2 regions of the Pseudomonas sp. BN414 genome follow, and region 1 is predicted to be linked to the other one. Evidence: riboswitches for the same ligand, from Rfam matches in the RefSeq annotation. Region 1 holds a riboswitch; the other holds the start of a gene.

Region 1 (3,400 bases):
CAAAGACGTTCGGCATCTTCGGCCGAAACCGTGCACAGGCTGGCCAGCTCCGGATCGGGACGGTCGTCGCCGGGCACCAGGATCAGCTTCGCGCCGCGCTCGGCCAGTGCCACCAGCTGCTCGATGCCGTAGCGCCAATAACCCACACCGCCATGCACCGAGATGAGGATGACCTTGGCGTGCTGCAGCACCTCGTCGACGTAGAGGTCCACCGAGGCGTGATTCTGCAGCTGCATGGGGTTGGCCAGGCGCAGGCTCGGGTAGTCCTCGGGCAATTCGCGGGCGGCTTCGGCCAGTAGCGCCAGATGCGAATCGCCGCTGCAGAGGATCACTAGTTCGGCGGGCGTCTGGGCCAGGTGGGCGATGCCGTCGTCGGGGACGAAGCCGCCGGGCTGGGTGCGGAGGAGGTGCATGGCTCTTACCCCCTCTCCCTTTGGGAGAGGGTTGGGGTGAGGGGAAGTCCCAGCGCGCGGAGGTTGCCCTCACCCCCGGCCCCTCTCCCGGAGGGAGAGGGGAGTTGAACGCGTTTCATGCCAGCTCCGTACGCAGTTCGTTGACGATCACCGCCTGGTCCAGCTCCTGACCGATCACCACCAGGCGGGTGCCACGGGGTTCGTCGGTCAGCCATTTACGGTCGAAGTGCTTGTCGAAGCGCTTGCCGACGCCCTGGACCAGCAGGCGCATGGGTTTGCCGGGGATGGCGGCGAAACCTTTGATTCGCAGGACGGCATGGCGCTCCACAAGCTGGCCGAGGGCGGCGATCAGCGCGGCTTCTTCGACTTCCGGAAGGTCGACATGGAAGGAGTCGAACTCGTCGTGGTCGTGGTCGTGGTCTTCATGACCTTCGTGGTCGTGGTGAGTGGGGCGGCTGTCGATGTGCAATTCGGCCTCGGCGTTCAGCCCCAACAGGACATCGAGCGGGATTTTGCCGGAGCTGGCTTCGACGATCTTCACTGCCGGCGGCAGTTCCTCGGCCACTTCGGCGCGTACTGCGGCGAGGGCTTCCGGGCTGAGCAGGTCGGCCTTGTTCAGCACCACCAGGTCGGCGCTGGCGAGCTGGTCTTCGAACAGCTCATGCAGGGGGGATTCGTGGTCGAGGTTCGGGTCCTGCTTGCGCTGCTCGTCTACCTGCTCGGGGTGCGCGGCGAAGGTGCCGGCGGCCACGGCTGGACTGTCGACCACGGTGATCACGGCGTCGACGGTGCAGGCATTGCGGATTTCCGGCCACTGGAAGGCCTGGACCAGCGGCTTGGGCAGCGCCAGGCCGGAGGTTTCGATGAGGATCTGGTCGAGGTCACCACGACGGGCCACCAGCTCACGCATCACCGGGAAGAATTCTTCCTGCACGGTGCAGCAGAGGCAGCCGTTGGCCAACTCGAAGACGCGGCCCACGGCCTCTTCCTCGGTGCATCCGATTGAGCACTGCTTGAGGATTTCGCCGTCGATGCCCAGCTCGCCGAACTCGTTGACGATCACCGCGATACGGCGACCTTCCGCGTTGTCCAGCATGTGGCGCAGGAGGGTGGTCTTACCGGCGCCGAGAAAGCCGGTAACGATGGTGACGGGGAGCTTGGCCAGGGTTTTCATGCGCGCCTCTGCGTGGTCGGTCGGCGGGCATGACGAACGCAGCGGGACTCGCCCCGCGCAACGAATTCGCCACCGGATCACCCCGCCCGGTTGTCTGAAATTTCGTCGAGGCAGGTCTCCTGGCTCACAGCCTGGCGCGGCGCGCCGTCTTTCCGCCTTCCCGCCCCGGGTGGGGCAGTGGCTGTGGATAAGACATCAGCTGTTCACAGTTGCGGGGGCAGCCGTGGCCTTGACCACGTTCCCTCTTAGCTCCGGCGCATCGACCGGAGAACCTCGAAAGGGCGAAGGCTACGCAGCAGGCGGGAGGCGGTCAATCGTGACAGTTGACGCTTGATCGGACTCGTGATGTCCTAGCACGGTTTTTTCAGGTGCCTCGCGTCGCCGTACGCGAGGTGAAACGGGAAGTCGGTGCGTCCTTTTTAGGACTAGTCCGACGCTGCCCCCGCAACGGTAAGCGATCGTAGGGTTAAGTACGCCACTGTGCCGACACGGCATGGGAAGGCATGCCCATCCTGCCCCTGGCAGGCGTCGCGAGCCCGGAGACCGGCCTGATCACGTTTTGGCAACCCGCGGTGGGCGGGCGCAAGCCGGAAATCTGGGTGCGCCTGCGCCCGCTTCCCTCGCGCGCGTTCCTCTGCCGGTATCGTTATCAATGCAGAGGGAACCTCCATGTCCAGCCGCACCCTGTCCCATTCCGCCGCTTCCTCCTCGACCCTGGCCCAGCGCCTCGTATTGGCTATTGGCACTATCCTGGTCGGCCTGTCCCTGGTGTATTTCGCCGGTTTCTCGCATGTCGAAGCCGTGCACAACGCCGCGCACGACACCCGCCACAGTGCCGCTTTCCCCTGCCATTGAGTGATTTCCGGATGATCAAGCGCATCGCCCAGACCGCCGGTTTCGCCGGCCTGATCGCCGCCCTGGTGCTGACCCTGCTGCAGAGCCTTTGGGTAACCCCGCTGATTCTCCAGGCGGAAACCTACGAAAGCGCCGAACCTGCCGCACAGGTGGAGCACGACCATGAGCATGGCGGCGTGGCTGTCGCGCACACCCATGAACACAGTGACGAGGCCTGGGCCCCGGAAGATGGCTGGCAGCGGACCCTGTCCACCGGTGGCAGCAACCTGGTGGTGGCCGTTGGCTTCGCTCTGATCCTCGCCGGGCTGTTCAGCTTGCGCGGCCCGAGCCGTTCCTGGCAGGGCCTGCTCTGGGGCCTGGGCGGTTTCGCCACCTTTGCCCTCGCACCGTCACTCGGCCTGCCACCGGAACTGCCCGGTACCGCAGCCGCCGACCTGGCGCACCGCCAGACCTGGTGGATCGGCACCGCTGCCTCCACTGCCGCGGGTCTCGCCCTGATCGCCTTTGGCCATCACTGGGCGCTGCGTGTGGTCGGCATCGTCGTTCTGGTGATTCCGCATGTAATTGGCGCGCCACAACCCGAAGTGCACTCCAGCCTGGCGCCGGAAGCGCTGGGGCACGAGTTCATCGTGGCTTCGCTGATCACCAATGCCGCGTTCTGGATGGTGCTCGGCTGGGCCGCAGCCTGGCTGTACCAGCGTCACTCCCAAGCATGACTGCCTGTAGGAGCGAGCTTGCTCGCGAAGGAACTCCCGGTTCGCGAGCAAGCTCGCTCCTACGATGATGCGTCCCATGAAACTGGTTGCCGGACTGGGTTGCCGACGTGGCTGCGCGGCGGATGAGTTGCGGGCCCTGTTGCTGCAATGCCTTGCCGAGGCCGACGTCTCGCTTGATGAGCTGGTTGCCCTGGCCAGCAACGAGGCGAAGACCGTGGAGCCGGGGCTGATCGCCCTGGCCG
Region 2 (3,400 bases), on a different contig from region 1:
CATAGCCGGCGACACGCTCGCGGTTGGCCAAGTCGTTGTAGCTGCGCCCTTCGGCATGCAGGGTGGCACCAATGCCGAAGCGACCAAGGCGGCGGTCCAGATCGAGGTTGAAGATTTCCCGCGCGCGACGCGGCAGATCGTTGCCCGAATTGACGCCCGACTCACGGTTCTCAGGATCGAGGAAGGTCGCGTTGGCGTTCCAGTCCCACCCCAGCCACTGGCTACCCACTACCAGCTCCAGGCCGTCGATGCGTGCCTTGCCGATGTTGTTGGGGCCGCCGTAAAGGCCAAGGCTGGAGTCGTAGGCGATCAGGTCGTCCACATGGGTGCGATAGGCATTGATGGACCAGCGACCCCAATCATGCTGACCGGCAAGGCCGGCCTCGAAGCTTTCCGAGGTTTCCGCGTCCAGGTCGGGATTGCCGTAGCCGGGGTAGTAAAGCTCGTTGAAGCTGGGCGCCTTGAAGGCGGTGCCGTAGCTCAGGCTGAAGCGCACCGCGTCGGTCAGCGCGTAGCCCCAGGCGGCATTGCCGGTGTCGTGGGTACCGAATTGTTCGTTGTCGTCACGACGCAGGCTGAGCTGCCAGTCCTGGCGACCGTACTCGCCCAGGTACTGGGCGAACCAGCCCTTGTTCAGGCGCGAGTCCTTGTCGAAGGCGGTGGAACTGCTGATCCGGTCGCGCTGCCAGTCGTAGCCCAGGGTCAGCACGTGCCCCTCGGCCAGGGTCAGGTCGTTGAGCCAGGAAGCACTGTCGCGCTTGGAATTGAAACGCGCGTCGAAGACGCCGTCGGTTTCGCTGGTGGTCTTGTCTTCGCTACGCCCCGCCTGCAGGGTCACGTCCCAGATTTCCGCAGGGCTGAAACGCGCGCGGCCGCCCAGCAACTCCTGGCGGTTGTCGGCATTGGCGTTGTGCCCGCCGAGGGGGTGGAAATAGCCGAACTGGTCGATATCGTCGTAGTCGTTGTGGGCCTTTGCGCGCATCAACGTGCCATCGAGTTCCAGGCCGTTCTCGAAGCGATAGCCCGCGCGCAAGCTGCCGGAAAGATTGCGGTAGCCGTCCGCATCGGGCTCGTAGTAGTCGCTGCCCTGCCGGCGTGAATTGATGCCGTCGGTGTCCTGGCTGCTGACGCCGAGGTTGTACCAGCCCTTGTCGTCACCACCTGAAACGCCGGCGCTGCCTTCATAGCTGTCATGGGTGCCGTAACCAGCGGAGAACCAGGGCTTGGCACCACCCTTTCCGCCCTTGCGGGTGAATATCTGAATGACGCCGCCGATGGCTTCCGAGCCATAGAGGCTGGAGCGCGGGCCGCGAACCACTTCGATGCGTTCGATCAGCTCAACCGGCAGGTCCTGGAAGGCCGTGATGCCGGCGCTCACCGAACCCACCTTGATGCCATCGATCAACACCAGGACGTGGTCGGACTCGCTGCCGCGCAGGAAAACGGTGGTGTTCTTGCCCGGTCCACCGTTGTTGCTGAGGGTCACCCCCGGCACTTTCTGCAGAAGCTCAGGCACCGAGCGCGCCTGGCTGCGTTCGATCTCTTCGCGGTCAATGACCGTGCTGGCGGCCAGGCTGGCCCGCACCGGCCGCTCGCTACGGGTCGCGGTGACCACCTGCTCGTCCAGCGTCAGGGGCGCTGCGACCAGCAAGGGAGAAATAGAGGAACTGCCGAGCAGCGCAAGCGCCGCCGGCCTGATGAAAGGCTTGCGAATCAAGATAGGGATCTCCGTCGTGCCACCCGCGCGACATCTATAAAGGGAACTGCATGCGGATGACTCCGATGCCCTGTTTGCGACAGGCCGGTCTCCGGGCTTGCGAGTGGAGCCGAAGCTCCCGTGCCGCGCCTTCCCATGCCTGGGGCACAGTGGCCGATTGCGGCGTTCTACTCGCCTACCGTTGCGGGGGCAGCGCCGGATTCTTCGAAGGAATGTACCGGCTTCCCTGTTTCACCCCTTTAGCACAAGCCAAGGGGCACCTGAGGCAGCGGCGAAGGTTAGAGGGTGCGCGGGGTAGCGTCAAATCGGATGGCGGCGTTCCCAGCGAATCGAACTCCTAGGGTGGAAGTCGCTTTTCACTTCCACCAGCGGTGTTGCCGGCGAGCGCTGGTGGTGGATCGGTAAAGCGTGATCCACGCTACGTTGTCCCCTTCATTCGCGCTTGACATCACCCGCAAGGGCGGGACGCGCAGCGTGTAGGGTGGAAGTCACTGTTCACGTCCACTTGCTCCGCTACCCCATGACATCGATGGTGGAGCGGCAATGCGTGATTCACCCGCTATGCCACCATCGCCGACGACCTGACCCGCCCCAACGCGGCCACCAACTCATCCACCTGTTCCGAACTGAACAGGCCATCCGGCCCGGCGGGAGTCAGGTCGGTAAAGGGGGACTCGTACAACCGGCTGGCCTCCATCACGCCAAACTCCGTCAGGTGCTGGATCACCAGATTGGCAAACTCCAGTTGGTTGCCGCTCAGGGTCCTGCCGCCGATGAAGCCAGACAAGGCTTCGACCGCAGCTTCCCGGTCCAGCCCCACCAGCGAGCGCACGAACAGCCCCAGACCATGGGCCTGCTCCTTGGCGCGGTGGATTTCGCCGGCACCGCCACCGCTCTCCACCAGCATCTGCTCCAGGGCCTCCAGGTCCATCGCCGTCAGCGGCTGATTACGCCGCAGCTTGCGCAAGGACAAATGATCCTCATGGGCACGCAGAAACGCGCGGGCCTTCTCACGGAAGCGCTCGAAGCTGGCCGGGGTGGTCATCGACGGCATGACCGTCTCGCTGATATCCCCCAGCTCATCCTCGAAGTTGCTGTACACCACCGTCCCCTTGCGCTTCTCCAGCAGCTTGATCAGAGCGCGCAGCTTGCGCCGGGCCTGCTCCAGCATTGAGACAGTGACGTCCTGCCACCACTCCTCGCCGGCTACCGCTTCGATCAATAACACCTGCTCGGCGATGGCCGGAATGCTGGTCTGCTCCAGCAACGCTCCGGCAATCTCTCGGACCTTTTCACTCAGACGGGCAAAGCCCGGCTCGGCATTCAGCACGCAGAACTGAAGGCGCAACAACAACAGGTCGAAGCGCTTGGCCTCCTCATCCTCGTCCGGCAGTGTGCTGGGAAGTCCGGAAATGTGCTCACTCAAGTCGCGCAGACTGGCGTCATCCAGGGCTTGCCAGGCATCCATCCGGGCGAAGCGCTCCACCCAACGGCGCTTCGGGCGCACCAGGAAGTTATCCAGCGACATGCCCGCTACCCGCTCCTGCAACATCGCGGCAGTGTCCTCACGCAGTTGCTCATTGCTGAACACCGCCGAGTAACCGCCATGGGGTTCGCGCACATCGCCCCCGGCACGCTGACGATCCAGAGCAGAGAGCAGCTCCAGGCGCGTCTTGAACAAAC

The links. Region 1 has a riboswitch for cobalamin ahead of cobW (cobalamin biosynthesis protein CobW). Riboswitches for the same ligand answer to the same signal wherever they lie in the genome.
Region 2: it holds a riboswitch for cobalamin, as region 1 does, so the genes downstream of both, btuB (TonB-dependent vitamin B12 receptor) here and cobW (cobalamin biosynthesis protein CobW) in region 1, are expected to answer to the same signal.

The regions. Positions count from the first base shown of each region.
Region 1 is NZ_SSOL01000070.1:95,151-98,550, reverse strand. It holds gene cobN (cobaltochelatase subunit CobN) at 1-413, opposite strand, end outside; gene cobW (cobalamin biosynthesis protein CobW) at 529-1,587, opposite strand; cobalamin riboswitch at 1,679-1,878, opposite strand; cobalamin riboswitch at 1,937-2,154, shown strand; gene E8E95_RS17750 (CbtB-domain containing protein) at 2,257-2,442, shown strand; gene E8E95_RS17745 (CbtA family protein) at 2,454-3,158, shown strand; gene E8E95_RS17740 (cobalamin biosynthesis protein) at 3,235-3,400, shown strand, end outside.
Region 2 is NZ_SSOL01000025.1:5,986-9,385, reverse strand. It holds gene btuB (TonB-dependent vitamin B12 receptor) at 1-1,714, opposite strand, end outside; cobalamin riboswitch at 1,782-1,996, opposite strand; gene E8E95_RS02475 (DEAD/DEAH box helicase family protein) at 2,277-3,400, opposite strand, start outside.